4 regions of the Rhizobium sp. BT04 genome follow, and region 1 is predicted to be linked to each of the others. Evidence: predicted binding sites of a transcription regulator. Region 1 holds the regulator's gene; each other region holds the start of a gene.
What was found. Region 1 encodes PhoB, which activates phosphate uptake and scavenging genes when phosphate is short. Its sites were predicted from a motif close to TGTCATNNANCTGTCAT; they were not measured.
Positions count from the first base shown of each region.

Region 2: the regulator PhoB is predicted to act here: its motif matches at 5,658-5,674, upstream of QMO82_RS23775 (DUF1045 domain-containing protein).
Region 3: the regulator PhoB is predicted to act here: its motif matches at 3,188-3,204, upstream of QMO82_RS22700 (NAD-glutamate dehydrogenase).
Region 4: the regulator PhoB is predicted to act here: its motif matches at 4,993-5,009, upstream of phnC (phosphonate ABC transporter ATP-binding protein).

Region 1 covers NZ_CP125652.1:3,584,665-3,592,158, forward strand. The annotation lists gene pstC (phosphate ABC transporter permease subunit PstC) at 1-730, shown strand, start outside; gene pstA (phosphate ABC transporter permease PstA) at 727-2,049, shown strand; gene pstB (phosphate ABC transporter ATP-binding protein PstB) at 2,065-2,880, shown strand; gene phoU (phosphate signaling complex protein PhoU) at 2,925-3,638, shown strand; gene phoB (phosphate regulon transcriptional regulator PhoB) at 3,817-4,500, shown strand; gene QMO82_RS25750 (GcrA family cell cycle regulator) at 4,813-5,346, opposite strand; gene QMO82_RS25755 (aspartate aminotransferase family protein) at 5,771-6,970, shown strand; gene argF (ornithine carbamoyltransferase) at 7,010-7,494, shown strand, end outside.
Region 2 covers NZ_CP125652.1:3,197,770-3,205,263, forward strand. The annotation lists gene polA (DNA polymerase I) at 1-60, shown strand, start outside; gene QMO82_RS23755 (DNA translocase FtsK) at 232-2,571, shown strand; partial or broken gene QMO82_RS23760 (GrpB family protein) at 2,603-3,105, opposite strand; gene phnN (phosphonate metabolism protein/1,5-bisphosphokinase (PRPP-forming) PhnN) at 3,126-3,722, opposite strand; gene QMO82_RS23770 (alpha-D-ribose 1-methylphosphonate 5-triphosphate diphosphatase) at 3,719-4,858, opposite strand; gene QMO82_RS23775 (DUF1045 domain-containing protein) at 4,872-5,567, opposite strand; gene phnE (phosphonate ABC transporter, permease protein PhnE) at 5,706-7,049, opposite strand; gene phnE (phosphonate ABC transporter, permease protein PhnE) at 7,057-7,494, opposite strand, start outside.
Region 3 covers NZ_CP125652.1:2,930,095-2,937,588, reverse strand. The annotation lists gene QMO82_RS22700 (NAD-glutamate dehydrogenase) at 1-2,980, opposite strand, end outside; gene pdxY (pyridoxal kinase PdxY) at 3,257-4,132, shown strand; gene QMO82_RS22690 (carbonic anhydrase) at 4,205-4,846, shown strand; gene QMO82_RS22685 (GGDEF domain-containing protein) at 4,942-6,555, shown strand; gene QMO82_RS22680 (lytic transglycosylase domain-containing protein) at 6,674-7,494, opposite strand, start outside.
Region 4 covers NZ_CP125652.1:3,205,376-3,212,869, reverse strand. The annotation lists gene phnG (phosphonate C-P lyase system protein PhnG) at 1-246, shown strand, start outside; gene phnH (phosphonate C-P lyase system protein PhnH) at 246-854, shown strand; gene QMO82_RS23820 (carbon-phosphorus lyase complex subunit PhnI) at 859-1,965, shown strand; gene QMO82_RS23815 (alpha-D-ribose 1-methylphosphonate 5-phosphate C-P-lyase PhnJ) at 1,962-2,837, shown strand; gene phnK (phosphonate C-P lyase system protein PhnK) at 2,834-3,610, shown strand; gene phnL (phosphonate C-P lyase system protein PhnL) at 3,637-4,344, shown strand; gene QMO82_RS23800 (DapH/DapD/GlmU-related protein) at 4,341-4,958, shown strand; gene phnC (phosphonate ABC transporter ATP-binding protein) at 5,076-5,921, shown strand; gene phnD (phosphonate ABC transporter substrate-binding protein) at 6,005-6,910, shown strand; gene phnE (phosphonate ABC transporter, permease protein PhnE) at 7,085-7,494, shown strand, end outside.

The sequences.
Region 1 (7,494 bases):
CGGCCTGATCCCGCTGTTGCTCGGCACGCTTTATATCGGCCTGGTCGCCATGCTGGTCGCCGTGCCGGTCGGTCTCTTTGCCGCCATCTACATGGCCGAATACGCCTCGCCGAAGGTGCGCGGCGTCGCCAAACCGCTGCTCGAAGTGCTCGCCGGCATTCCGACGATCGTCTACGGCTTCTTTGCCCTCGTCACCGTCGGCCCGTTCCTGCGCGATTTCTCGGCTCAGGTCAGCGGCCTGCTCTCCGGCAGCTACACCAACTTCATTCAGGCGCAGAGCGTTCTGACCGCCGGTATCGTCATGGGCATCATGCTGATTCCCTACGTCTCCTCGCTGTCGGACGACATCATCACCGCCGTGCCGCGGGCCCTGCGTGACGGTTCGCTCGGTCTCGGCGCCACCCGCTCCGAAACCATCAAGAAAGTGGTCTTGCCGGCCGCTCTTCCCGGCATCGTCGGCGCATTGCTGATGACGGCCTCGCGCGCCATCGGCGAAACCATGATCGTCGTGCTGGCCGCCGGTGTCGCCGCCCGCATCCAGATCAACCCCTTCGAGCCGATGACGACGGTGACCGTCAAGATCGTCAACCAGCTGACGGGCGACCTCGAGTTCACCTCGCCGCAGACGCTGGTTGCCTTCGCCCTTGGCATCACGCTGTTCTGCATCACGCTTTGCCTCAACATCTATGCGCTCTACATCGTGCGCAAATACCGGGAGCAGTACGAATGACGGATATTGTTTCTCCCACATCAGGCGTCACCGTCTCCAAGGCGCCTGCGCGCCGCGATATCGGCATCAAGCGCCGCTACGCCGCCGAGCGCCGGTTCCAGGCCTATGGCATCGCCGCCATCACCTTCGGTCTCGTCTTCCTGTTCATCCTGCTGTGGACGGTGATCGGCAAGGGCTACACCGCCTTCCAGCAGACGGCGATCACGCTGCCGATCGAATTCACCGAGAAGACGATCGACCCCGACAATAAGCGAGCGACCGACCCCTCGGTTCTGGTCGCCGCCAACTATCCGGTTCTCCTGCGCGACGCGATCGTCAAGCAGCTGAACATCAATGCCGCAAGCCGCCCTGACGTGCGCGATGCAACCGCTATGCTCTCCAAGGGTGCGCCGATCCAGCTGCGCGATATGGTGATCGCCGATCCGTCGATCATCGGCAAAACAGTCAATGTCACCGTCCTCGCCGACGCCAATGTCGACAGCGCCAGCAAGGGCCAGATCGATCTTAAGGTCGATGAGAAGAACCGCAAGGTCAACGACAAGCAGGTTGCCTGGATGAACGAGCTGAAGGCGAGCGGCGCTCTCCACAAGCAGTTCAACACTGGCCTCTTCGTCAACGGCAATTCCAGCCGTCCCGAGGCCGCCGGCCTCGGCGTCGCCCTCATCGGTTCGCTCTACCTGATGCTGATCGTGCTCGTGCTCGCTCTGCCGATCGGTGTTGCCGCCTCGATCTATCTCGAGGAGTTTGCGCCGAAGAATAAGCTGACGGATCTGATCGAGGTCAACATCAACAACCTCGCCGCCGTCCCTTCGATCGTCTACGGCCTGCTCGGTCTGTCCGTCTTCATCAACTTCATCGGCCTGCCGCGCTCGGCCTCGCTGGTCGGCGGCCTGGTGCTGACGCTGATGACCCTGCCGACGATCATCATCGCGACGCGCGCAGCACTTCGCGCCGTGCCGCCGTCGATCCGCGCCGCAGCCCTTGGCCTCGGCGCCTCGAAGATGCAGATGGTGTTCCATCATGTTCTGCCGCTCGCCATGCCCGGCATCCTCACCGGCACGATCATCGGCCTGGCGCACGCGCTCGGCGAAACCGCGCCGCTGCTTTTGATCGGCATGGTCGCCTTCGTCGCCAACGCGCCGACCACACCGCTCGATCCCTCGACGGCCCTGCCCGTGCAGGTCTATATGTGGGCCAACGAGGCCGAACGTGCCTTCGTCGAGCGGACTTCGGGTGCCATCATCGTCCTGCTCCTGTTCCTGATCGTCATGAACATGGGCGCCATCCTCTTGCGTCGTCGCTTCGAGCGCCGCTGGTAAACGGAGTTAAACATCATGAACATGTTGACGGAAGCTGCAGTTGAAAAGGCGCTGGATCACAAGATGAGCAACGTCCCGTATAAGATGATCGGAAAGGATGTTTCGGTTTACTACGGCGAGAAGCGCGCGCTTTTCGACGTGAACCTGAACATCCGCGAAAACACCGTAACCGCGCTGATCGGCCCTTCGGGCTGCGGCAAGTCGACCTTCCTGCGCAGCCTCAACCGCATGAACGACACGATCGACGGCTGCCGCGTCACCGGCAAGATCACGCTTGATACCGACGATATCTATGATCCCGATATCGACGTCGTCGAACTTCGCGCCCGCGTTGGCATGGTCTTCCAGAAGCCGAATCCGTTCCCGAAGACGATCTATGAAAACGTCTCTTACGGCCCGCGCATCCATGGCCTCGCCAAGTCGAAGGCCGATCTCGACCAGATCGTCGAGACCAGCCTGCAGCGCGCCGGTCTCTGGAACGAAGTCAAGGACCGCGTGCATGAATCCGGCACGGGTCTTTCGGGCGGCCAGCAGCAGCGCCTCTGCATTGCACGCGCCGTCGCCGTCAGCCCTGAAGTCATCTTGATGGACGAGCCCTGCTCGGCGCTCGACCCGATCGCCACCGCCAAGGTCGAGGAGCTGATCCACGAACTGCGCGAGAACTACACGATCGTCATCGTCACCCACTCCATGCAGCAGGCCGCGCGCGTCTCGCAGCGCACCGCCATGTTCCACCTCGGCAATCTCGTCGAGGAGAACGACACCGACAAGATGTTCACCAATCCCGACGATCCGCGCACCCAGGACTACATCATGGGTCGCTTCGGCTGATTTTGGCGTTACCAAGCCTTTCCGTTATTCGAGGATAAAGCCCCATGGCATCGACACATATTTATTCTGCCTATGATGATGATCTGAAGTTCCTTTCCAGGCGGATTTCCGAAATGGGTGGCCTGGCCGAACAGATGGTCGCCGAATCCGTACGGGCGCTGGTCAACGGCGATACCGCGCTGGCGCAGAAGGTCATCTCCGACGATGTGATCCTCGATCACGCCGAACGCGAAATCGGCGACAAGGCGATCGTCACCATCGCCCGCCGCCAGCCGATGGCCGCGGACCTGCGTGAGATCATGGGTTCGATCCGCATCGCCGCCGATCTCGAACGCGTCGGCGACCTCGGCAAGAACACCGCCAAGCGCGTCATCGCCGTCCAAAGCACCGGCGTTCCCCGCAAGCTCGCCCGCGGCCTCGAGCATCTGTCCGAGCTGGCGCTCGTCCAGCTCAAGGAAGTGCTCGACGTCTACACGACGCGCGCCGCCGACAAGGCGAATGCGATCCGCGAGCGCGACAACGAGATCGACGCGATGTACACCTCGCTGTTCCGCGAGCTCCTGACCTACATGATGGAAGACCCGCGCAACATCACCAGCTGCACGCATCTTCTCTTCTGCGCCAAGAACATCGAGCGCATCGGCGACCACGCCACCAACATCGCCGAGACGATCTATTACATGGCGACCGGCGCGCAGCCGGAAGGCGATCGTCCGAAGGACGACAGCGCCAACACCGTCGGCGCGGTTACGGAATAATCGCCCGGACAGCCCGGGCCAGTCGCCCGGACAGCCCGGGCCAGTCGCCCGGACCAGTCAATTGCATGCGCGCCCGTGCGGGCGCGCAAAGAGGTCGCAGCCAGTTTGTGAATTTGCGCAGGATGCATTGCTTAAATCACCCCCGGTTTAAGGATCATGCGCGAGGAGACCGAGACGCATGATCCCGAGAGTTGCAGTTGTTGAAGACGAAGAAGCCCTGAGCGTGCTTCTTCGCTACAATCTCGAAGCGGAAGGCTTCGAGGTCGATACCATCCTTCGTGGCGACGAAGCCGAAATGCGGCTTCAGGAGCGCACGCCCGATCTTCTGATCCTCGATTGGATGCTGCCCGGCGTCTCCGGCATCGAGCTCTGCCGGCGCCTGCGCATGCGGCCGGAAACCGAGCGCCTGCCGATCATCATGCTGACGGCGCGCGGCGAAGAGAGCGAGCGCGTCCGCGGACTTTCGACGGGGGCCGACGATTATGTCGTCAAGCCCTTCTCGACCCCTGAGCTGGTTGCCCGCGTCAAGGCGATGCTGCGCCGCGCCCGTCCCGAGGTGCTGTCGACGGTGCTGAAGTGCGGCGATATCGAGCTCGACCGCGAAACCCACCGCGTCCATCGCAAGAGCCGCGAAGTCCGCCTCGGCCCCACCGAATTCCGCCTGCTGGAATTCCTGATGTCGTCGCCGGGCCGGGTCTTCTCCCGCTCGCAGCTTCTCGACGGCGTCTGGGGCCACGACATCTATGTCGACGAACGCACCGTCGACGTCCATGTCGGCCGGCTGCGCAAGGCGCTGAATTTCTCCAACATGCAGGACGTCATCCGCACCGTCCGCGGCGCCGGGTATTCGATGGAAGCCTGAGGGCTGCGTCACTACAGCTCGGCCGACGGCTCTTTCGTGATGCTCGGGCTTGTCCCGCTGCTGTCCGGTTCGCGGCGATGGACTGCCCCTCATCCGGCTGCCGCCACCTTCTCCCCGCTCGCGGGGCGAAGGGACCCCGCCGCGACGTCTCCGTTCCCCTTCCTACACCTCTCGTGTGGCACGTCCCCTCGCCCCGTTTACGGGGAGAGGGTTAGGGTGAGGGGCAGCCATAGCCGCAATGAGCGCTTCCATCCACGCATAAAAAAACGGGCCACGCGGCCCGTTTTCTGCATTCTAACGATGCTGTTCTTCTCAGCCAGCCCGCGCTGCCGCCCGGCGGCGTTCGTTGACCGGCTGGTAGGCGAGCTTCTGGTGATAGCTGCAATAGGGCGAATTGTCGGGGGATTCGCAGCCGCAGAAGTGGAAGTCGTCCTTCAGCGGATCGCCGACCGGCCACTTGCAGGTGCGTTCGGTCAGTTCCGTCAGGCCGAGGCGGCGCGAAATCGGCACGACCACGTTGCCCCTCGGCACATATTCCATTTCCTCGATCGTTTCGATCTCGATCTCTTCCTTCAGCATCGTTGCGCCCTGCTGGCGGGTAACGGTGCGGGTGGTGACGCGAGAGGCGTAGTTCGGCGCGCGCGGTGCCGCTGTATTGCGCTTCGGCGTTCGCGCCGCGGTGCTGGTGCCGCCGGCCTTGGCACGGCCCGGAAGGCTCAGTCGGTGAACCTTGCCGATAACAGCGTTTCTGCTGACACCGCCAAGTTGCGCCGCGATCTGGCTGGCGCTCAGTCCTTCGGCCCAAAGCTTCTTGAGTTTCTCGACCCGCTCGTCTGTCCAGTTCATGCCCTGTCTCCACCTTTTGCGTTGGTGATGGCAGAATCCCTCACCGTTGTCCCGGGAGCTCCGAAACAAGAAACGCTTGATCAATTTTGGTGACTAGTTCCGCCGCATGCAGTCTAGTAATTGAACTTTAACCTAGTGTGAGGCTGACTCCGTGACAAGAGTCGCATGAATCCGGATGAATCGAATTCGTAGTTTTCCCCAACTTGCTGCCCCTGCGTGGCATTTCTGCAATAATGCCTGTTGAAGACTGAAAATGCCGCTGCACACCCTTGCTGCATGCGCTAAGGGCGCAGTTTTGTTGACATTGCAGCGCGAAAAGGAAATAGTGCCAGTCGCCGCCGCAAGGCGGCATTTTTGATTTTTCGGGCCTGGTTTTCTTAGCCGGAGTCAGTCGCCCCATAACTTTAGATCGGGAGATCGCGCCATGGCTGAAGCCGCGCCGCTTTATGACACCTATTCTCGTGCCCCGCTGCGGTTCGAGCGAGGCGAGGGCGTGTGGCTGATCACCGAAAGCGGCGAGCGATATCTCGATTTCGGCGCCGGCGTCGCCGTCACCTCGGTCGGCCACAGCAATCCGCATGTGGTGGGCGCCCTGAAGGAGCAGGCCGACAAGGTCTGGCACCTCTCCAACATCTATGAGATCCCCGGCCAGGAGCGCCTGGCCAAACGGCTGACGGACGCCACCTTCGCCGACAAGGTGTTCTTCACCAATTCGGGCGCCGAGGCGCTCGAATGCGCGATCAAGACGGCGCGCCGCTATCAGTATTCCAAGGGCCATCCCGAGCGCTTCCATATCATCACCTTCGAAGGCGCCTTCCACGGGCGGACGCTGGCGACGATCGCCGCCGGCGGCCAGGAGAAATATCTCGAAGGCTTCGGCCCCAAGGCGCCGGGTTTTGATCAGGTGGCTTTCGGCGATATCGAAGCGGTGCGCGCCGCGATCACCGATGCCACGGCCGCAGTCCTGATCGAGCCGGTGCAGGGCGAGGGCGGCGTGCGTCCCGCCACCCCCGAATTCATGAAGGCGCTTCGCCAGATCTGCGACGAACACGGCCTGCTGCTGATCCTCGACGAGGTCCAGACCGGCGTCGGCCGTACCGGCAAGCTCTTCGCCCATGAATGGTCGGGCGTCACCCCCGACATCATGGCGGTCGCCAAGGGCATCGGCGGCGGGTTCCCGCTCGGTGCCTGCCTTGCCACATCAGAGGCTGCCTCCGGCATGAAGGCCGGCACGCATGGCTCGACCTATGGCGGCAATCCGCTTGCCATGGCCGTCGGCAGCGCCGTGCTCGACATCATTCTCGCCGATGGCTTCCTCCAGCAGGTGCGCGACGTAGCACTGGTTTTCCGCCAGGGCCTCGCCTCGCTGAAGGATCGCTATCCCGATGTGATTGAGGATATCAGAGGCGAGGGGCTGTTGCTCGGCGTCAAGGCCGCCATTCCCTCGGCCGAACTGCTGCAGGCGATCCGCGCCGCCCATCTGCTCGGCGTGCCCGCCGGCGACAACGTCATCCGCCTTCTTCCGCCCCTCGTCGTCACCGCCGAGGAAGCCCGCGAGGGTCTTGCCCGCATCGAGCGCGCCGCCGAGAGCATTCGCGCCTCCAAGGTCAAGAAGACGGCTTGAAGAGATTGCCGCCCTCGGGCGCAGACAGGTAAGAAGACCATGGCTCCTAAACATTTCCTCGATCTTTCGGCGGTCACCTCTGCCGATCTCAGAACCATCATGAACGATGCGCTCGCCCGCAAGCAGGCCTTCAAGGCCGGCACCGGCGACAAGCCGCTCGCCGGCAAGATGCTGGCGATGATCTTCGAAAAGCCGTCGACGCGCACCCGCGTCTCCTTCGATGTCGGCATGCGCCAGCTCGGCGGCGAAACGCTGTTCCTGTCCGGCACCGAAATGCAGCTCGGCCGCGCCGAAACGATCGGCGACACCGCCAAGGTGCTGTCGCGCTACGTCGATGCGATCATGATCCGCACCACCGAGCATTCCAGGCTGCTGGAACTCGCCGAGCATGCGACCGTGCCGGTCATCAATGCGCTGACGGATGACACCCATCCCTGCCAGATCATGGCCGATATCATGACCTTCGAAGAGCATCGCGGCCCGATCAAGGGCAAGACCATCGCCTGGACCGGCGACGGCAACAA
Region 2 (7,494 bases), 390 kb from region 1:
ATGCGCGTGCCGCTCAGGGTCGATGCGCGCGCTGCCAGCAATTGGGACGAGGCGCACTAACGGCGTTCCTTAAAAGGGCAAAGATTTTTCTGCCTCACGCAAATCGTTGAAATCGCAGCAAATTACCTCCGAGACCCGTATCGGAACGATACGGCGGGAAGGAACTTATTAACCTTCCTTTTCTATCCCGGTAGGGTCGTAATTTGTTAGGCATGAGTGAGTAGCGGACGCATGCGTTTTCCCAGAACCAATTTGACGGACGCCGGTGACTTTTCCAGCGGGATTGAAGCGGAGCTTCCGGAGGTAAATCCAGGAGAAAAGCCGGCGGCGCCGATCTGGCAGAGCAATTTTTCTCTCGCGCCGAATGTCCGTTTCACTCGCACGCCGGAAACGCTGATCAGCAAGCGCCGCGGGCCGAATGAGCCGGTTCGCGATGATTCGCAGATTGGACAGCAGGCGATACGGATAGAGCCGGTCGCCGTCGACGTGCCGTTCGATATCTATCTGCCGGAGCCGGATGAAATTTCCCCAGCACCCGTGGTCGAACTGCAGCCGCCGCCCTTGGCTGACGAGGCGGTCGCGCCGGCCTTCCGTGCCACCGCCGAGCTTTCCTCCATTTCGGATTTCGCCTTCTGGGAAGTCATGGCCTTCGAAGAGGCCGAGCCGGTTCGAGCGCCGCCCCTGATCTCGTTCCCGAAGGCTGAGACATCACCCGAATCGATCACGTCGCTGTTCCGCATCATGGAATGGCGCCCCGGCCGGCCGGCTCCCGCTCCCGTCGTCTCCCGCCCGGCTCCGCCGCCAGCGGTCTCCGCCAAGGTCGCCATACGTCCTCCGGTCGCCCCTTCCCTGGAAAAACCGAGGCGCATTGCTGTCGAGGCACCGGTCGTGCCGGCATCTCAGGCGATACAGGCGCCTCCGATCGCGCCAGCCCCCCAGATTGCGTGGGCTCCCCAGGTCTCGCCGCCGCCGCAGCGCACGCCGCCTGTCGCTGCGGTTCTGCCATCGCCGCGCCTGGCTGCGCGGCCCGAAAGGGTTGACGCCTCAGGCTATGAATTCCCGCCGCGCGCCCTGTTGCAGGAGCCGCCGGAACGCCTCGGCGAGATCATGTCGCAGGAGACGCTGGAGCAGAATGCCGGGCTTCTGGAAAGCGTGCTTGAAGATTTCGGCATTAAGGGCGAGATCATCCATGTCCGCCCCGGCCCTGTCGTCACCCTCTATGAATTCGAGCCGGCGCCAGGCGTGAAGTCGTCGCGTGTCATCGGCCTTGCCGATGATATCGCCCGCTCCATGTCGGCGCTCTCGGCCCGTGTCGCCGTCGTCCCCGGCCGCAACGTCATCGGCATCGAATTGCCGAATGTCACCCGTGAAACCGTTTATTTCCGCGAGATGATCGAAAGCCAGGATTTCGAGAAGAGCGGCTACAAGCTGGCGCTCGGCCTCGGCAAGACCATCGGCGGCGAGCCTGTGATTGCCGAGCTCGCCAAGATGCCGCATCTACTCGTCGCCGGCACCACCGGCTCGGGCAAGTCGGTCGCCATCAACACGATGATCCTGTCGCTGCTCTACCGCATGACGCCGGAACAGTGCCGGCTGATCATGGTCGACCCGAAGATGCTCGAACTCTCCGTCTATGACGGCATCCCGCATCTCTTGACGCCGGTCGTCACCGATCCGAAGAAGGCGGTGATGGCGCTGAAATGGGCCGTGCGCGAGATGGAGGAGCGTTACCGCAAGATGTCGCGCCTCGGCGTGCGCAATATCGACGGTTACAATGACCGCGTGGCGCAGGCCCGCGACAAGGGCGAGACCATCCATGTCATGGTCCAGGTCGGCTTCGATAGGAGCACCGGCGTCCCGATCGAGGAAAACCAGGCGCTGGACCTGACGCCGATGCCCTATATCGTCGTCATCGTCGACGAGATGGCCGACCTGATGATGGTCGCCGGCAAGGAGATCGAAGGCGCGATCCAGCGTCTGGCGCAGATGGCCCGCGCCGCCGGCATTCATCTGATCATGGCGACACAGCGCCCGTCGGTCGATGTCATCACCGGCACGATCAAAGCGAACTTCCCGACCCGCATCTCCTTCCAGGTGACCTCGAAGATCGATAGCCGCACGATCCTCGGTGAACAGGGCGCCGAGCAGCTGCTCGGCCAAGGCGACATGCTGCACATGCAGGGCGGCGGGCGGATTTCCCGCGTCCACGGTCCCTTCGTTTCGGATCTCGAGGTTGAAAAGGTCGTTGCCCATCTGAAAACCCAGGGCCGCCCCGAATATCTCGACACCGTCACCGCCGATGAAGAGGAAGAGACGGAAGAGGAAGAAGCCGGCGCCGTCTTCGACAAGAGTGCCATGGCTTCCGAGGATGGTAACGAGCTCTACGAGCAGGCGGTCAAGGTCGTCATGCGCGACAAGAAATGCTCCACCTCCTACATCCAGCGCCGCCTCGGCATCGGTTATAATCGGGCCGCCTCGTTGGTCGAACGCATGGAGAAGGAAGGCCTCGTCGGCCCAGCCAACCACGTCGGCAAGCGCGAGATTGTCTCGGGACGGGGCGATGGCGATTAATCGCGCGCGGAGTGCGGCTGCGCACTCCGATTCATGTTCTTAAAACCGCCAATCGCAGCGTCTCGCTGACGAACTCGGTCTTTCCGCCGGTGTAAAAGTCCCAATCGCCACCCGCCTCCACAGCCAGACGGCGTTTCAGGTCGGCATAGGCCTGGGCTCTTTCCGGGTGATCCCGGAGATAGTCGCGAAACAGGATGCGCTCACGGTGCGCGCGGTTACCAGGGCCGCAAAGATAGAGCCTGAATCCACAACCGTCGTGATCCCGGGTGAAGGCCCAGCTTTCTCGCCAATATCGCCGTGGAAGACGAAATCCGTAGCGCGCACCGCATCGATCGCCGTCGGCAGAACCTCGTCGGAGATCGTGACGACGTCGAGGTCGACCTTTGGCTTGGCCGCCAGGCCGGGCACCGATGTGCTGCCGATATGATCGATGGACAGCAGGAGGTCGCCGAGCAGGGTGGAGATCTCGGCGCGGATTTCGGCAAAGAGCACCGGCCAGGACGGGTCGTAGTCAACCACTTTGACGGCGCGCATGCCCTTCCCCATGATCTCGGTCAGTGCGTCTCGACCAGCAACCCGTCGAGGATCTTGACCATCTTCTGCTCGGCCTCTTCGAGCGAACCGCTATTGTCGAGATCCGTCACGTCGTATTCGCCGCGCACCGTCAGCGGCCCGCGGGCGAGCCGGGCCATGATATCCTCATGCGTTTCGCGGCCGCGTGCCTCCAGCCGGCCGGCGAGCACTTCGGGACGGGCGGTGACGTTGATGACTTTCAGGCGGGGGAAAGCGGCCTGGAAGCGGTGCAGCGCCGAACGCGAGCCGTTGGCGACGACGACATGGCCGCGCGACAGCGCCACCGAGACCTCGGCCGGAATGCCGTATTTCAAACCGTGCGCTTCCCACCAGACGGCGAAGGAGCCTGACTGCTCCATGGCGGCAAACCCTTCGAGGGAGACGGAAAGATGGTCTTCGCCGCCGGCGTCACGGTGACGGGTGATCACGCGGCGGACGAAGTGCACGGTGTCGCGCCCGGCAAAACGCTTTGCCGCGAGGTTCATCAGCGTATCCTTGCCGGCGCCGCTCGGCCCGACGACGACGACCATGATGCCGCGTTCGGCTCCGGCTCCGGCATGGGGTTCGTGCGGCGTCATGCGACACGGCGTCCCTGGCGCCAGACGGAGCGTGTCACCGGCACGCCATGCGAGCGGTGAACGCGGACGAGATCGGCACGCAGCCCGGTGGCGATCCGGCCGCGATCATCGAGGCTGACGGTGCGGGCAGGCGTCGACGTCACCATGGCGATCGCCTTCGGCAGCGTAATGCTCTCGACTTCATCGGCGAGGATGAACGGGGCGTGCAGCAGGCTCAGCGGCACGTAATCGGAGGAAAGCACGTCGAGCACGCCCATTTCGGCAAGGTCCCGGGCGGCGATGTTGCCGGAATGGGATTTGCCGCGCACGATGTTCGGCGCGCCCATCAGCACGCTCATGCCGTGCTCGTGCGACGCCCGGGCGGCATCGAAGCTGGTCGGGAATTCGGCAAGCCGCACGCCGTTGTCGATCGCCTCGTCGACATGGGAAAGCGTCGCGTCGTCATGGCTTGCCACGGTGATGCCGCGCTCGGCGCAGACCTTGGCGATGGCGTTGCGGTGCGGCGTCGAATTGCGCGCCGATTCCGCCTGGCGCTTGGCGACGAAACGGGCAAAGACCTCGTCGCTCAGGCCGCGCTTCTTCTGGTAGTAGAAGATATATTGATCCATGGTCTGGAACTGCCGCTGGCCGGGCGCGTGATCCATCAGTGAGACCAGCCGCACATGCCGGTCGTTTTCGAAATCGCCGAAATGTTCAAGCACATTGTCGGCCGAGACCTCGCAGCGCAGGTGCAGCAGGTGCTCGGCGCGCAGCCGGCCTTCCTTCTCCGCCGACTGGATGGCATCGGCCATCTCGCGCATTTCGCCGTGTTCGAAGCCGCCGTCCTCGTCCGCACCCATGCGCAGGCAGTCGAACACCGTGGTAATGCCCGATGTGACGATCTGGGCGTCGTGCGCCTGGACTGCGGCGGTCTTATTCCAGCGAATGCCGGGACGCGGCTGGTAATGGCCTTCGAGATGGTCGGTATGCAGCTCGACGAGGCCGGGAATGACGTAGTCGCCTTCGAAATCTTCGCCGGCTACCGAACTCCCCTCGGAAATATCGGCGATCTTGCCGTCGCGGATGAGAATCGAGCCTGCGAGGATGTTATCCTCGAGAACGATGCGGGCGTTGGAAAACACGGTCTCTTTGCTCATGTCGTCAGGTCTTTCAGCTTTTGGCGCCGGCAAGCGGCAGCCAGGAATGAACTTTGAACGGGGCGCCGCGCGTCTCCTCGACGAAGACGGCAAGGCCGGAAATCGAAAGCGGCCGGCCGGTGAAATCGGCAAAACGCTCGGTCAGAATCGCTTTCATCACCTCGGCGCGTGTCTCGGGCACTTGCCCGCTCAGCGTCATGTGGAAGCCGAAATCCTCCATGACGTAAGGATAACCCCAGCGCTGCAGATTGGCGCGCTGGCTGTCGCTGAGCTTCTCCGGGTTGCGCCGCGCGACATCGGCCGGAGAAAGCGCTGCGCGGAACGGCTCGAAGGACTTTACCACCTTCGCGGCGAAATCCTGAAGAGGTTGATGAAGAGAAGAGGGAACGAGGGCAAAAAAACGGCCGAGCTGGCCGAGCACCAGCTCGGGAATCTCGAAGGCGGGGGTGCGCGCGGCAAACTCCTCGGCAACCGTCAGGAGATCCTTCTCGGTGACGGAGGCCGCGAGCGAAAATGGCGCCTTGATCGTCGCATGAAAGCCGTAGCGGCGCGGATCGGCGGTCAGCTCGAACTGCTCCGCCTGGCCGAGCCGCTCATGGTCCGGTGCGGCGTAGGTCTCACCGCTGAAGGCATCGCGGCCGAGCCAGAGCGAGGCCGCGCCGACGAGGGGATCATCCTTCGGCGGCGAGAAATAGAGAGCGTAGCGCAAGGCTTTTATCCTGGGGATCGTCGAAACGGGGAGCGCAATGTGCAGTGATTTGGCGGCGAACCGCAAGCAGGTTCCGGCTAAAAGATTTCCGTGACAGAATGATGATGACGACGCCGCCATCGCCTTTTGTCCGGCGGATCAGTGCGCTTTCGTGCCCATCAGCCGATGACGCAGCGCGTTCGAGGCGGCGTCGAAAAGGAAGACGACGATGAGGATCAGAATGACCATGTAAGCGACGTTTTCCCAGTTGGCATTGGTGCGCATGGCCTCCCAGAGTTTGAGGCCGATGCCGCCCGCGCCGACGGCGCCGATGATGGTCGCGCCGCGCACGTTGGATTCCCATTGGTAGAGCGTCTGGCTGACGATGACGGGAACAATCTGCGGCATAATGCCGTAACGATGGACGAGCACGGTCTCAGCGCCGGTCGATTTGACGCCCTCCCGCGGCTTGTTGTCGATGTTTTCGAGCCCTTCGGCATAGAGCTTGCCGAGTGTGCCCGTTTCGGTGAGGAAGATCGCGCCGCTGCCGGCAAGCGGGCCGGGACCGAAGGCGCGCGTCAGGAACAGCGCCCAGATCAGCATGTCGACCGAGCGCAGGAAATCGAAGAAGCGCTTCAGCACCTGGTTCAGGAAGCGGTTCGGCGTGATGTTGCGCGCTGCCATGAAGGCGAGCGGGAAGGCGGCGAGCGAGCCGAGCAAAGTTCCGAGGAACGCCATGACGATCGTCTGGAAAAGCTTGGTCCAGACGTCGCCGTGCTGCCATTCGCTGTTGTTCCAGATGTCGTCGAAGGCGAGCGACAGGTTGGATTGGTCGGGCTTGATGCGCGGGCCGGAGACGATGAGGCTGATAACCTCGCCGACCGGCTTGTCGAAGAAGGACGATTGCGTATCGAAGATGAAATTCGCCCAGCCGATAAAACGCTTGCGGATTTTCACCCTGTCGACGGAAATGCTGACATTGCCGGCAAAGCCGAGATCGGCGAGCACGTTGTCGTCATAAACCGTCATCCAGCCGGGCACCGGCCCGACGACTTTCGGCGTGCCGCTCGAAACGTCGACGGGGACGCTGACGCCGTGCGCGGTGACGATCGTCTCGCTCTTCGAGACGGTGACGGTGCGGCTGGTGCCGCTGATCGAAACGGTGATGCTGCCGTCGGGATTGTGGACCAGCCAGGCCGGGTGCGGATTGTCGCCGAGCGGCGAGAAACGCGGATAGCGGATGTCGATCGAACCGTCATCCCCAATGCGGAGTTCCGGCTGAACGTCGTAACTCACCCATTGGCTGAGATAGATGCCGACACGCTCCCAATGGGCTTCGGCAAAGAGCTTGGGCAGATCGAAGAACCAGACGGCGTAGAAGCCGTAGAGCAGTGTGGCGATGACGACCATCAGCCCGCCGAAACGCTGGCGGAACGACCGGTGGAAATATTCCGGATAGCGCATTTCGATCTCATGCATGCGGTTGGCGTCGATCACCGACATGGCGGCCTCAATGTTGCAGGAGGAAGGCATGATCGCCGACGAGCCGGCGGCGCAGCCATGCAGAGAATTGGTCGACGGCGACGATCGTCACGAACAGCAGCAGAACGAGCGCCATCGTCTTGGCGCCGAAGCCGCGCGAGATCGAAAGTTTCAGTTCCTCGCCGATACCGCCGCCGCCCACAGCGCCGATGATGGTCGAGGCGCGCACGTTGATCTCGAGGCGCAGCAGCGCGTAGGAGGTGAAATTCGGCAGCACCTGCGGCAGGGCGCCGAAGCGCACGCGTTCCCACCAGTTGGCGCCGACGGCTTTCATGCCCTCATCGGGCTTCATGTCGATATTCTCGGCCACTTCATAGAAGAGTTTACCGAGCGCCCCGATCGTGTGCAGGGTGATGGCAATGATGGCGGCGACCGGCCCGATCGAAAGGATCGCCGAAAACAGGCC
Region 3 (7,494 bases), 650 kb from region 1:
CGAAGGCGGCGATGAGCCTGATCTTCGGAGAGAGCAGCATGCCGTTGCCGAAGACGTCGCCCGACATGTCGCCGACGCCGGCGACGGTGAAGGGCGTCGTCTGGATATCGATGTCCATTTCGCGGAAATGCCGTTTCACGGTTTCCCAGGCGCCACGAGCGGTGATGCCCATCTTCTTGTGGTCGTAACCGGCCGAGCCGCCGGAGGCGAAGGCGTCGTCCAGCCAGAAGCCGGCTTCCTGCGCCAGCGCATTGGCGGTGTCGGAAAAGGTTGCTGTGCCCTTGTCGGCAGCGACGACGAAATAGGGGTCGTCGCCGTCGAGCCTGACCGTATCCTTCGGCGGCACGATATCGGCGCCCGATATATTGTCGGTGATCGACAGCAGCGTGCGGATATAGGTCTTGTAGGCCTCGCGGCCGGCATTGAAGATCTCGTCGCGGCTGCCGCCGACGGGAAGCTTCTTCGGATAGAATCCGCCCTTGGCGCCGACCGGCACGATGACCGCGTTCTTCACCTGCTGGGCCTTGACCAGGCCGAGCACCTCGGTGCGGTAATCCTCGGCGCGATCCGACCAGCGCAGGCCGCCGCGCGCCACCTTGCCGAAGCGCAGGTGCACGCCTTCGACTTCGACGCCGTAAACGAACATTTCGCGGAAGGGTTTCGGCTCCGGCAACCCGTCTACCAGGTGCGGATCGAGCTTGAAGGCCAGCATCGGCTTCGGCGAGCCGTCCGGGTTCTTCTGGAAATAATTGGTGCGCAGCGTCGCATCGACGATATTGACGTAGCGGCGCAGGATACGGTCGTCGTCAAGGCTCGGCACGTCGGCAAGCTCGGCTTCGATCGCCTGGTGCAGTTCGGCAAGCTTCTTGACGCGGGCCTTCTCCGAAAGCCTGGTGTCAAGCGTGTTATGGAACAGCTGGAAAATGGCGGCGGCGACATCGGGATATTTGTCGAGCGTCGTTGCGATATAATCCTGCGAATAAGCGATGCCGGCCTGGCGGAGATAGCGGGCATAAGCGCGCAGCACATTCGTCTCGCGCGCCGAGAGCCCGGCCGAAAGGATCAGCCGGTTGAAGCTGTCATTGTCGATCGTGCCGGCGAAGGCGGCGACAAAGGCTTCTTCCAGGGCGGCGCCGTAGCGCTGCAGATCGATTTCGCCGCCGTTGCGGGTCTCGAGCTCCATATCGTGCAGCACGACGAGTTTCATTTCTCCGTCAGCGGCCGGAACCCCGATGTCGAAGGTGCGTTCGCTGACGACATTGAAGCCGAGATTCTCAAGAAGCGGTACGCGGCGCGACAGCGCCAGCTGGCCGCCGGCGTGGAAGATCTTCAGCGAGAGGGTACGGCCTTGTTCTTCCTGGCGATGATAGAACTGGATGCGGAGCGGCTCGCCGGCGGCGCAGGCGCCGATATCGGCGAGGTCGGCCACGGTTTCCTCCGGAGTGAAGGAATCCTGGAAGGCCTGGTCGACCGATATCTTCGGCGCCTTGGCGCCGGCGAGAGCCTCGAAACGATCGTCCCAGCGGGCGGTGATTTCGCGGATCACCTGCTCGAGCTTTGCCTGCGGAATGCGTGGCGTCTTGCCGCCGGAGCGGCCGATGATGAAATGCACGCGCGCCACGCCGCCTTCCGGGAAAGCCGGGTAATAGGCGGAGACGCGGCCGTCATAGACGGTCTTCAGATAGGCACCGATGCGCTCGCGCACGATCGAATCATATTCCTCACGCGGCACGTAGACGATCACCGAGACGAAGCGGTCGAAATGGTCGATTCGCGGCAGGGCGCGTACGCGCGGCCGGTCGGCCAGATCGTTGATCTGTTCGGCAAAGCTCGCAAGCAGCGCCGTATCGATCTGGAATAGGTCGTCGCGCGGATAGGATTCCAGCGTGTTGTCGAGCATGCGGCCGGAATGGCTCATCGGATCGAAGCCGAAATGCTCCTTCACCTTCTCGATCTTGGAGCGAAGCAGCGGGATTTCTGCGGCGAGCGAAGTATAGGCCGTCGAGGTGAAAAGGCCGACGATGCGCAGCTCGCCGGTGACATTGCCCTCAGCGTCGAAACGCTTGACGCCGACATAATCCATATAGGCGCGACGATGGACGATCGATTTCACGTTCGCCTTGGTGACGATCAGGAAATCAGGCCCGTCGAGGAAGGCGAGGATCTCCGGTGTCGTGGTCACGGCGTCCTTGCCGGTGCGCAGCACGAGAACATCGGGGTTGGAGAGGATGCCGAGGCCGGCGCCTTTGTCGCGCTCGACCTTGGCGTCGGAACCCTTGCCTGAATAGACATATTCGCGCATGCCGAGGAAGGTGAAATTCTCGTCGCGCAGCCAGGTCAGGAAGGCGATCGCCTCGGCGTGTTCGGCCTTCCTGCGGCCGGCGCCGTTGGCCGAAAGCTCGGCGATCACTCCATCGAGCTTGGAGAGCATCGGCTTCCAGTCGGAGACCGACAGGCGGACCTGTTCCAGCACGGCTTCGATACGCTTGACGAGATCGGCGGCCTGGGCGGAATTGAGCGGGGCGATATGGAGCTGGATGTGGCTGACGCGCGCGGCCGGATCGCTCGGGTGATCGGCGGAATAAAGCGCGGGCGGCTTGCCTTTTTCGATCACCAGGATGGGATGCACGGCCATGAACAGGTCGCGGTGGGTGCTCGTCACCTCCCCCATGACCGATTCATAGAGGAAGGGCATGTTCCGATCGGTGACCGAAAGCACCGAGACGGCGATGCCGTCAGGCGTGACGTCGGCAATGGTGTTGATGCTGACGCGCGGCGCCTTGCCGTTCCAGGCGGCGAGTTCCTTGGCGGAATGCACGGCGGAGAGCGCGAGCATCTCAGCCGTATAGAGTTCGAGATCGTCGTTGCTGGCCCGACCGAAAAGGATTTCCGGATCGAGATGGGCCTCGCCGGTCGCCTTGGCGATCTTGCGCGCACCTTCGATCTGCTTTTCCCGTTTCGGATTGTTTCTGGCAGCCATGGATCGCCTCCCGCAATAGACTGATTTTCTGCAAGCTAGCAGAAGATTCCTCGAAAAAATCTCTAAAATAGCGGCCTGAAGGATAGTTTTGGTGCTTTTTGACGCCGAAAATGGGAAATCGTTAGAGATTTTTCCGCTTTCGTGGCCAAAACGAACGGGACGGCCCTTCTTCCGACTTTTCGCTTCGCCGCACATTTCCATGCTCACGTGAAGAATGGTTGACAGCGTGGCGTCAAAAAGATCATCAAACGCCATCATCATTCGGACCTTGATATCATGTCGGAAAATGCAGCGGGCGCAGTCATCGTCATCTCCAGCCATGTGGTGCGTGGTTCGGTCGGAAACCGCGCGGCTGTCTTTGCGCTGGAGACGCTCGGTCATCCGGTCTGGGCCCTGCCGACCGTGGTGCTGCCCTGGCATCCCGGCCACGGCCGCTCGACGCGGCTGACATTTGCGGAAGCCGATTTCGACGCGGCGATCGACGATCTGATCCGCGCGCCATGGATCGGCGAAGTCAAGGCGGTGCTTTCGGGTTATTTCGGCAATGCCGCCCAGGCACGCTCCGTCGCCCGGCTGATCGCTGCGCTCAGGCAGAATAATCCCGAGCTCACCTATGTCTGCGATCCCGTCATGGGCGATCTCGGCGGCCTCTACGTGCCGGAAGCGACCGCCGAGGCCATTCGCGATCATCTCATTCCGCTCGCCTCGCTGGCGACGCCGAACCGCTACGAGCTCGCATGGCTTTCGGGCGCAGCCCTCGAAGACAACAGTGCGATCATGGAGGCGGCGCTGGCGCTCGGGCCGTCGCGTATGCTCGTGACTTCGGCCGTGCCGATGATGGCTGGCGGTACCGGCAATCTCTATCTTTCCGGCCGGCACGCGCTTCTGGCCGAACACCGCGTCGTCGAAAATCCGCCGAACGGTCTCGGCGACCTGCTCGCCGCGGTCTTCCTGTCGCGTCTGCTTTCCGGTCTGGAGGACGAAAAGGCGCTGCAACTTGCCACGGCCAGCGTCTTCGAGGTGCTGGCGCGCGCCGTCAAGCGCGGCAGCAACGAGTTGATGCTGGCAAGCGATGCATCCAGCCTTTCGACGCCGATGGCCATGGTGCAGATGCGCCGGCTTGTGCACCCGGCGCAGCGGCGGAAAAAATGACGCATTTGCCGATGCAGGCATTTTGCGGTGCAGCAGTTGATCTTGTCTTCCGCCCGCGCTAATCCAGAAGGCATGCAGCGTTTTCCAACACCACTTCTGGACGGCTACCGCAACTTCATGAACGGGCGTTATGCAGACGCCCGCGACAGGTATCGGCAGCTTGCCGAAAACGGTCAGAGTCCCCATACGCTGGTCGTTGCCTGTTCGGACTCGCGCGCAGCACCGGAGTTAATCTTCGATGCCGGCCCGGGCGAACTCTTCGTCATCCGCAACGTCGCCAACATGGTGCCGCCTTATGAGCCGGACGGTCATTTTCATTCGACCTCGGCCGCGCTCGAATTTGCGGTGCAGGCGTTGAAGGTCTCGGATATCGTCGTGATGGGTCATGGCCGTTGCGGCGGCATTCGCGCTGCACTCGACCCGAATGCCGAGCCGTTGTCGCCCGGCGATTTCATCGGCCGCTGGATGTCGCTGGTCAAGCCCGCCGCCGAGCAGATCCAGAGCAACGACGTGATGACGGCCGCTGAGCGGCAGACGGCGCTGGAGCGTGTCTCCATCCGCAATTCGATCAACAATCTCAGAACCTTCCCCGATATCAAGGCGCTTGAGGACGCAGGAAAAATGCATCTTCACGGCGCCTGGTTCGACATCTCTACAGGTGAACTGTGGGTCATGGACGCCGAGACACGCGACTTCATTCGTCCCGAGATCTAGGGATAGGCTGGTTTATCAGTTTTTTAAGAATTGTTGCTAAGCTGCCGGCAATTGGTCGCACACGACCGACATTTTGATCACCGTGGCGATTGGCGATGAAGTTCGAAACCATCAAAAAGGTTATCCTGGCCGCCATTATGCTGCCCTTCGTCTTCATGCTCATTGAAGGCGTCATCGTCATACGGACTTCAGTCAGGCAGTACAGGGATCTCGAGAAGGACCGGCAATTCGCCGATGTGCTTGCCCGCGGCGGGTCGATCGCCGCCACAGAAATCCTGAGTGAAATCGGCGCCACCCGCCTCTACCTCGCACGTCCGACCAGCGTGACTGCCGCCGACATGCAACGAAGCCGGGTGACGCTCGATCGCGAGCGCCTCGCTTTTTATGCCAGCCTGCCCTCCCGCGATACGCTCGACGAGGGCCTCGTCAGCGAATTATCAATTCTCAGCCTTGCCTATAGCCGTATCATCGCCGCGCGCAGTGCCGTCGACCAGGGCCGTTATGCCGGCAGCGATCCCGGTTCCATCTACTGGTATGCGGCTCTCACGCAGCTTGCCGTCGTCGATGCGCTTTCACCACTGATCAGCGATCCGGTACTGCTTGAGAAATCCAACCAGCTGATGGGCATCCTGCTGACCTATTACGGCGAAAGGCTGATTACCGGTGTCGGCACCCGCTACCTCGATCACGGCGTTTCCACCAGATTTCCGGTGGAGCTTTTCGTGCAGGGCAAGGTCATGCTCGGTGAGGGCATGGACCACATGGTCTTTCATTCGGCAGCGGCGATCGTGGGCGACATCGTTGCCTATCTTGGTCGCAGCGACCAGGTGAAGGCGAATGCGATCACCGATGCCATCCTTGCCGGATCGCGGCCAACGCGTGAAGTGCGCGATATCTGGGCCGCCGCGCAGAGCGAACGCATGACCTTCCTGCAGAAGAAGATGGTCGAGGCCGCAAACGATATTCACGAGACCGGCGAAAGCCTTTCGACGCGCTCGCACCTCCACTTGACGCGGATCCTGGCGCTGTGCGCCGGCCTGCTGATTCTCGCGACATTGGTCATGGTGCTGGCGTCAAGAGGCCTGCGCCTGATCGACCGGCTGACGCGCGATCGCGAGACGCTGGTGGGCGAGTTGCGCAATGCCGCTCAGACAGACCTTCTGACCGGCCTTTACAACAGGCGCGGCTTCGAGGTCGCCGCATCGGCGCTTCTCACACAGGCCGAGCACGGGTCGCGCTGGATCTCCGTCGTGCTCTTCGACCTCGATCATTTCAAGAAGATCAACGATCTCAACGGCCATGATGCCGGCGATGCCGTGCTCCGGCAGGTCGCAGGCGTTGCGCGCGAGAATTTCCGTTCCTTCGATCTGCTGGTGCGCCACGGCGGGGAGGAGTTCCTGGCGCTTCTGCCGGATTCGACGCCCGACGATGCCGCCATCGTTGCCGAGCGTGTGCGGCTGGCGATCGAGGCGGCGGAAATCCCCTTGCCGAGCGGCGATGTGCTCAAGGTGACGGCGAGTTTCGGATGCGCCGGCCGGGCAAATGAAGCCGCCAACCGGAACTTCGAGGATCTGGTCAAACGCGCCGATCTGGCGCTCTACGCCGCCAAGGCCTCCGGCCGCAACTGCGTCGTTTCGGGGCCGACCGTGCCGGCGCAGGAGGAGCGCCGCAAGACGGCCTCCGGCAGCGGCTTTGATTCCCGCATATGAAAAACGCCGCATATCGCAGCGGCGTTTTCGCGTATTGGTGCTGACGAAGGCTTAAAGGCCTTTTGTTTTATGCATGTCGTTATCCCGGAACCGCTGCGCACGCCCCAGGCGACATGCACTATCTGCCGGCGTCGATCTGCTGGCCGATATAGGCGATTGCCTGCTGATAGACGCTGGCGGCGTTCCAGCCCTGGATGGCGACGAAATTCGGCTCACCCGGCTGATAACCGGCGCCGGCGCGCCAGCCGTGGCCTTTGAGGAAATTCGCCGTCGAGGCCAGGGCATCGGCGCGGGAACCGACCATGTCGACGCGGCCGTCGCCGTCGCCGTCGGCGCCGAAACGTACGACATTTCGCGGCAGGAACTGCGTCTGGCCGATTTCACCATGGGCAGCGCCCTTCGCCTGCGGGCTGAGATAACCCTCGGAGACGAGCTGGAGCGCGGCATAGAGCTGGTCGGTGAAATAATCCGAACGACGGCAGTCATAGGCAAGGGTCGAAACAGCCGACAGCGTATGCTGGTTGCCCATATAGCTGCCGAAACCGGTCTCCATGCCCCAGATCGCGATCAGCGGGCCGGCAGGAACGCCGAAACGGCGCTCGATCGAGGCAAAAAGTGCCTGGTTGGCGGCCTTCATCGAACGGCCGCGGGAGATGACGGTGGCACCGCCGCGCTTCTGCATGAAAGCGTCGAAGGAGAGTTTGAAGCTCTTCTGGCCGCGGTCGGCGGCGATCGTCGGTTTGTTGTAATTGACGTTGGCGAAGGCGCGGTCGAGGACCGAACGGCTGACCCCATTTGCCGCCGCTTCCTCCTTGAAGTCGGCGACCCATGCGGTGAAACCGCTGCTATTGTTGCCGCATTGGGCGCCCTGGGCCGCTGCCGGCAGCGCGTGGAGGACGCCGGCTGTCGTTAACGCGGCCAGAAGGAATGTTGTCATGC
Region 4 (7,494 bases), 380 kb from region 1:
CGGGCGACGGTTCGGCTGGATTCCGGCTCGGTCGGCCATGCGCAGGCACTCGGCACCGACCGTGAGAAGGCCCGGCTTGCGGCGGTCTTCGACGCGCTCTGGCAGGAGGAGGCGACAAAAGATTTCGTCGAACAGGCACTGCTTTTGCCGATCGCTGGACGGATCGCCGATGCCGAACGCCGCAAGGCCGACGAGACGGCGGCGACCCGCGTCGATTTCTTCACCATGGTGCGGGGAGACAACTGATGGGCCTGAAGACAGAAGCGCTGACCGGCGGCTTTGCCGAGCCGGTTTTCCACGCCCAGAGCGTCTTCAAGATGCTGATGGACGGCATGGCGCGCCCCGGCACGATCCAGACCGTTCAGCCCGATGCCGCGCCGCCGGCGCCGCTCGGCATCGCCGCCGGCGCGATCGCGCTGACGCTTTGCGACCACGACACATCAGTCTGGCTTTCCCAGGGACTGGCGAAATCGGCCGTGCCGGAGTGGCTCGGCTTCCACACCGGTGCGCCGCTGACCACCGAAAAGGCCGAGGCGCGCTTTGCCTTCACCGAGGCCGGCACCGCCCTTTCCTCTTTCGGTCTGTTTGCGTCCGGCACGCAGGAATATCCCGACCGCTCGACGACCGTCGTCATCGAACTCGCCGATCTTGAGGGCGGCCGCAGGCTGGCGCTGATGGGTCCGGGCATCCAGAGCGTGACGGAGATCGCCCCCGTCGGTCTGCCGGAAACTTTCCTCAGGCTCTGGACCGAGAACCGCGCGCTCTTTCCGCGCGGCATCGACATCGTGCTGACGGCGGGCAAACATTTCCTCTGCCTGCCGCGCACCACCAAGATCACAGCAACGGAGATCTGAGCTCATGTATGTTGCCGTCAAAGGTGGCGAGGCCGCCATCGCCAATGCCCATCGGCTGCTCGCCGACCGCCGTCGCGGCGACCGTTCGCTGCCGGCGATCGGCATCGACCAGATCGTGGCGCAGTTGGCGCTCGCCGTCGACCGCGTGATGGCCGAGGCTTCGCTTTTCGACCGCACGCTCGCGGCGCTTGCCGTGCGCCAATCGCGCGGCGATATGATCGAAGCCATCTTCCTGCTGCGCGCCTACCGCACGACGCTGCCGCGCTTCGGCTATTCCAAGCCGCTCGACACGGCTGATATGACGATCGAACGCCGCATCTCGGCGACCTACAAAGATCTGCCGGGCGGACAGCTGCTCGGGCCTACCTTCGACTATACCCACCGCCTGCTCGATCCCTCGCTGCTTCAGGACGAGGCGGTCGAGACGCCGGCCCAGCGTCCGGCCGAGACCGGCCGCGTCATGCGCGTCTCCGAGATCCTCGGCGAGGAAGGCCTGATCGAAGCCGACGGCGACATGCCGGAGGATCACCAGATCGGCGATCTGACCCGCGAGCCGATGGAATTTCCGATGACCCGGGATCTGCGCCTGCAGGCGCTTGCCCGCGGCGACGAAGGTTTCCTGCTGGCGCTCGGTTATTCCACCCAGCGCGGCTATGGCCGCAACCACCCCTTCACCGGCGAAATCCGCATCGGTGACGTCGAGGTGGAATTCGACGTGCCGGAACTCGGTTTCACCGTCTCGCTCGGCACAATCCAGATCACCGAGTGCCAGATGGTCAACCAGTTCAAGGGTTCGGCCAAGGCACCGCCGCAATTTACCCGCGGCTACGGCCTGGTGTTCGGCCAGAGCGAGCGCAAGGCGATGGCGATGTCGCTCGTCGATCGGGCGCTACGCGCCGAAGAGCTCGGCGAGGATATCACCGCGCCGGCCCAGGACGAGGAATTCGTCATCTCGCATTCCGACAACGTCCAGGCGACAGGCTTCGTCGAGCACCTGAAGCTGCCGCATTATGTGGACTTCCAGGCCGAACTCGATCTCGTCCGCCGCATGCGCCGTGAATTCGAAGCCGCCCGCAACGGCGGCGAAGACATGAAGGAAGCCGCCGAATGAGCGATCTGGCCAGCTACAACTTCGCCTATCTCGACGAACAGACCAAGCGGATGATCCGCCGCGCCATCCTGAAGGCGATCGCCATTCCGGGCTACCAGGTGCCCTTCGCCTCGCGCGAAATGCCGATGCCCTATGGCTGGGGCACCGGCGGCGTGCAGGTGACGGCCTCGATCATCGGGCCTGACGACGTGCTGAAGGTCATCGATCAGGGTGCCGACGATACGACCAACGCCGTTTCGATCCGCGCTTTCTTCCAGAAGGTCGCCAATGTCGCGGTGACCACCCATACCAGCGAGGCGACGATCATCCAGACGCGCCACCGCATCCCCGAGGAAAAGCTCGGAGCCGGCCAGGTGCTCGTCTATCAGGTGCCAATCCCGGAACCGCTGCGCTTCCTCGAACCGCGCGAGACCGAGACCCGCAAGATGCATGCGCTCGAGGAATACGGCCTGATGCATGTGAAGCTCTACGAGGACATCGCCCATAACGGCCGCATCGCCACGACCTATGCCTATCCCGTCAAGGTGCATGGCCGCTACGTCATGGATCCCTCGCCGACACCGAAGTTCGACAATCCGAAGATGCACAGGTCGGAAGCGCTGCAGCTTTTCGGCGCCGGCCGCGAAAAGCGCATCTACGCGGTGCCGCCCTATACCGATGTCGTCAGCCTGGACTTTGAAGACCATCCCTTCGAAATCCAGCGCTTCGGCAAACCCTGCGCCCTTTGCGGCGCAGAGGAGGTCTACCTCGACGAGGTCATTCTCGACGACAAGGGCGGGCGCATGTTCGTCTGCTCCGATACCGACCATTGCGAAGACCGCCGCGCACAGGGGCATGCCGGCGAAATGCTGGCCCGGGAGGCTGCAGAATGACCGACACACCGCTTCTCAAAGTCCATGACGTTTCGAAATTCTACGGCAACCGCATTGGCTGCCGGAACATCTCCTTCGAGCTCTGGCCCGGTGAAGTGCTGGCCATCGTCGGCGAATCCGGTTCGGGCAAGACGACGCTGCTGAACTGCATCTCCACCCGGCTGATGCCGACGACCGGCAGCGTCGAATACCACATGCGCGACGGCAGCTACCGTGATCTCTACCGCATGAACGAGGCCGAACGGCGCTTCCTGATGCGCACCGACTGGGGTTTCGTGCACCAGAACCCGGCCGACGGCCTGCGCATGGCGGTCTCGGCCGGCGCCAATGTCGGTGAACGGCTGATGGCGATCGGCGACCGGCACTACGGCAAGATCCGCGCCTCGGCGATCGACTGGCTGGAACGCGTCGAGATCGACGCCGACCGCATCGACGACCAGCCGCGCGCCTTTTCCGGCGGCATGCGCCAGCGCCTGCAGATCGCCCGCAACCTCGTCACCGGCCCGCGCCTCGTCTTCATGGACGAACCCACAGGCGGCCTCGACGTCTCGGTGCAGGCGCGCCTGCTCGATCTCGTGCGCGGCCTCGTCAACGATCTCGGCCTCTCGGCCATCATCGTCACCCACGATCTCGCCGTCGCCCGCCTGCTCTCGCACCGGATGATGGTGATGAAGGACGGCTACATCATCGAGCACGGCCTCACCGACCGGGTGCTCGACGATCCCAGAGAACCTTACACGCAGTTGCTCGTCTCCTCGATCCTGCAGGTTTGAGGCCCGAAACAAGGAAGAAGACATTCATGCCAACGCCCCTCGTCGTTTCCGAAGTCTCGAAGAGCTTCACCATGCATCTGCGCGACGGCATCAAACTGCCCGTCGTCTCCGATGTCGCCTTTTCGGTCGCAGCAGGCGAATGCGTCGTGCTCGGCGGCCCCTCGGGCATCGGCAAGAGCTCGCTGCTGAAGATGATCTACGGCAATTATGCCGTCGACACCGGCCAGATCCTGATCCGCCACGACGGGCGTATCGTCGATCTGGCCTCTGCCGATCCGCGCACCGTGCTCAACGTGCGGCGCCATACGCTCGGCTATGTCAGCCAGTTCCTGCGCACCGTGCCGCGCGTGGCGGCGATCGACGTGGTCGCCGAACCGCTCGTGGCGCGCGGCGAAGAAGCCGCCACGGCACGAGAAAAAGCGGGCGCCCTGCTGGCCCGGCTCAATCTGCCGGAAGCGCTCTGGCAGCTTCCGCCCGCGACCTTCTCCGGCGGCGAGCAGCAACGTGTCAACATCGCCCGCGGCTTCATCACCGAACACACGATCCTGCTTCTCGACGAACCCACAGCCTCGCTCGATGCCAGGAACCGTGCCGTCGTCGTCGGCATGATCGCGGAAAAGAAAACGGCAGGGGTGGCCCTTCTCGGCATCTTCCACGACGAAGAGGTGCGCGAAGCCGTCGCCGACCGCATCCTCGACGTCCAGCAATTCTCACCCAGAAAGATCGCTGCATGAGCCGCAAGCTTGGTATCGAGCCCTATTTTCATGAGACGGCCTCCGTCAGCGACTCCACCTTCGGACGCTATACGGAGGTCTCGGAACGCTGCCGCATCAGCGAGGCCGCCTTCGGCGATTATTCCTACATCATGCAGGACGGCTCCGTCTGGTGTGCGACGATCGGCAAATTCGTCAATATCGCCGCCGCCGTGCGCATCAATGCCACAAACCATCCGACCTGGCGCGCGACGCTGCATCATTTCACCTATCGCGCCGCCGACTACTGGCCGGACGGCGACATGGAGACGGACTTCTTCGCCTGGCGGCGCGCAAACCGCGTGACGATCGGCAACGACGTCTGGATCGGCCATGGGGCGACCATCTTGCCCGGCGTCAGCGTCGGCAACGGCGCGGTGATCGGGGCCGGCGCCGTCGTGTCCAAGGACGTTGCATCCTACACGATCGTCGGCGGCGTGCCGGGCAAACTCATCCGCGAGCGCTTTCCGAAAGAGATCGGCGAGCGGATGGACAGGCTTGCCTGGTGGGACTGGGAGCACGAGCGGTTGCGTCAGGCGCTGCAGGATTTCCGCAACCTGAGCGCGGAAGATTTCCTGTCCCGCTATAGTGGCTAAACCCTCGATATAGGGGCGGAGAATTGTGACAAGACTTACACAAATATGACATGCGAGGTTCATCAAGCGGGACTAATGCGATGCTGATCAAGGCCTGGATCGCAAGGGAAGAGCATGATGTTCGAGCTGAAGAATGTCACACGTCGGTTCGGAAAAAAGCTCGCCGTCGATGCCGTCACGCTCGACATTCCCCAGGGCCAGATGGTCGGCATCATCGGCCGCTCCGGCGCCGGCAAGTCGACGCTGCTGCGCATGATCAACCGCTTGCAGGAGCCGAGCTCCGGCTCCATTCACTTCGCCGGCGTCGAGGTCTCTGGGCTTCGCGGCCGGGCGCTGCGCAACTGGCAGCGCGACTGCGCGATGATCTTCCAGCAGTTCAACCTGGTGCCGCGCCTAGATGTTCTCACAAATGTCATGCTCGGCCGCCTCAATCACCGCTCGACGCTGATGAGCCTGCTCAACATCTTCACCCGCGAGGAGCGCGTGCATGCCATCGCGGCGCTGGAACGCCTCGGCATCGAGCAGACGGCGCTGCAGCCGGCCGGCACGCTGTCCGGTGGCCAGCAGCAGCGCGTAGCAATCGCCCGCGCGCTGATGCAGAACCCGAAGATGGTGCTCGCCGACGAACCGATCGCCTCACTCGACCCGTTGAACGCCAAGATCGTCATGGATGCGCTGCGCGATATCAACGAGCGCGAGGGCATCACCGTCATCACCAACCTCCACACGCTCGATACCGCCCGCAATTATTGTGAGCGCATCGTCGGCATGGCCGGCGGCCGCGTCGTCTTCGACGGCAAGCCCACGGAATTGACGGCCGAAGCGGTGAAGGAAATCTACGGGACGGATAAGGACGGCGCCGGCATCGACGAAACGGTGACCTCGACATCGATCAATATCGCCCCCGAGCGGGCAGACAATCAATCCGCCGGCACCCAACCGCTGGCGCTGGCCGGTCTTTAGAGACGGCCGCGATCGAGCGCCCGCGTCAAGGGCACACTTCTTCGTAACGGGAAGGCCGGGGACACCGGTCAATAGGAGAGAACATGTTGAAGAAAGCACTCTTTGCGGCAACGGCGCTCTTCGCGCTCGCCGGCGCCGGCCATGCTGCAGATCTCAAGGAATTCCGCATCGGCATCCTCGGCGGCGAAAATGAAACCGACCGCCTGCGCAATTACGCCTGCCTTGCCGACCACCTGAAGCAGGAGTTCGGCTTCGAGAAGGTTTCGCTCTTCCCGGCCGCCGATTATGACGGCGTCATCCAGGGCCTGCTCGGCGGCACGCTCGACTTCGCCGAACTCGGCGCTTCCGGCTACGCAGCCGTCTACATCAAGGATCCGAAGGCTGTCACGCCGATCCTGACGACGCAGCAGAAGGACGGCTCGACGGGCTACTACTCGATCGGCCTCGCGCTGAAATCATCCGGCATCAAGTCCATCAAGGACGCCAAGGGCAAGAAGCTCGGCTACGCCGATCCAGACTCCACCTCCGGCTATCTCGTTCCGCTGACGCAGATCCCGAAGGACACGGGCATGCCGAACGACAAGTTCTTCGCTTCGACGCAGTTCAACGGCGGTCACGAGAACAACCTGCTTGCCGCTTATGACGGCAAGGTCGACGTCGCCGTCGACGACAGCTCGGGCCTCGGCGATTTCAAGGATGGCTACACCTCCGGCACCTTCCGCAAGGAAGTGGACAAGGGCGCCGTCGACCCGAACAAGCTCGTTGAAGTTTGGCGCTCGCCGCTGATCCCGAACGGCCCGCTCGTCGTTCGCAACGCTCTCGGCCAGGACTGGCAGAAGAAGCTTGCAGCCTTCTTCACGGCTCTGCCGGAGAAGGATCACAAGTGCTTCGCGGCTGTCGAAGGCGGCGACTACAAGGGCTATTCGCCCGTCAAGCACGACTTCTACAACGCCGTCGTTGAAGTTCGCAAAGCTGCTATCGGCGGCTGATCGGCTTTCCGGAATGCGGGGCGGTCGGAAACGGCCGCCCTTTTCTTAGTGACTACAGCGCCGCGCGTCTCGTAAGACGCGCAAAGGACGCTGTAGCACTTTGAATTGCTGCATAATTCTATCCTCAAATCGATCTCGATTTGAGGATAGAATTATGAAGTAGGCGAGGCGTTGATGACTATTGCCGATACACAGCCGCACATGCAGAGCACGCAGGAGATCGCTACGGCCTGGGACCGGATGGTCGCCAAGCGCCGCTTCTACACGGTTCTCGGCCTGGTTATCCTCATTGCGGCTTTCGTCAGTTCCGTCCGCTTCGCCGACGAGAGCAATGCCGGCCATTTCTTCGAGCGCCTGCCGCATCTCTTCGATTTCCTGAGCTGGCTCATCCCCAAGGATTGGAACGACGTCTGGCGCGCGCTGTTCGACATAGCGAGCGTGAACGACAGAGGCGGCGAGGAATTCAATTTCGACAGGGGCCGCGTCTATGTCTGGGGCGCCTTCTACATTCCCGAATATTTCGAGCTGATGATCGTCACGATCAACGTGGCGCTGATCTCGACGATCGTCGCCTTCGTCTTAGC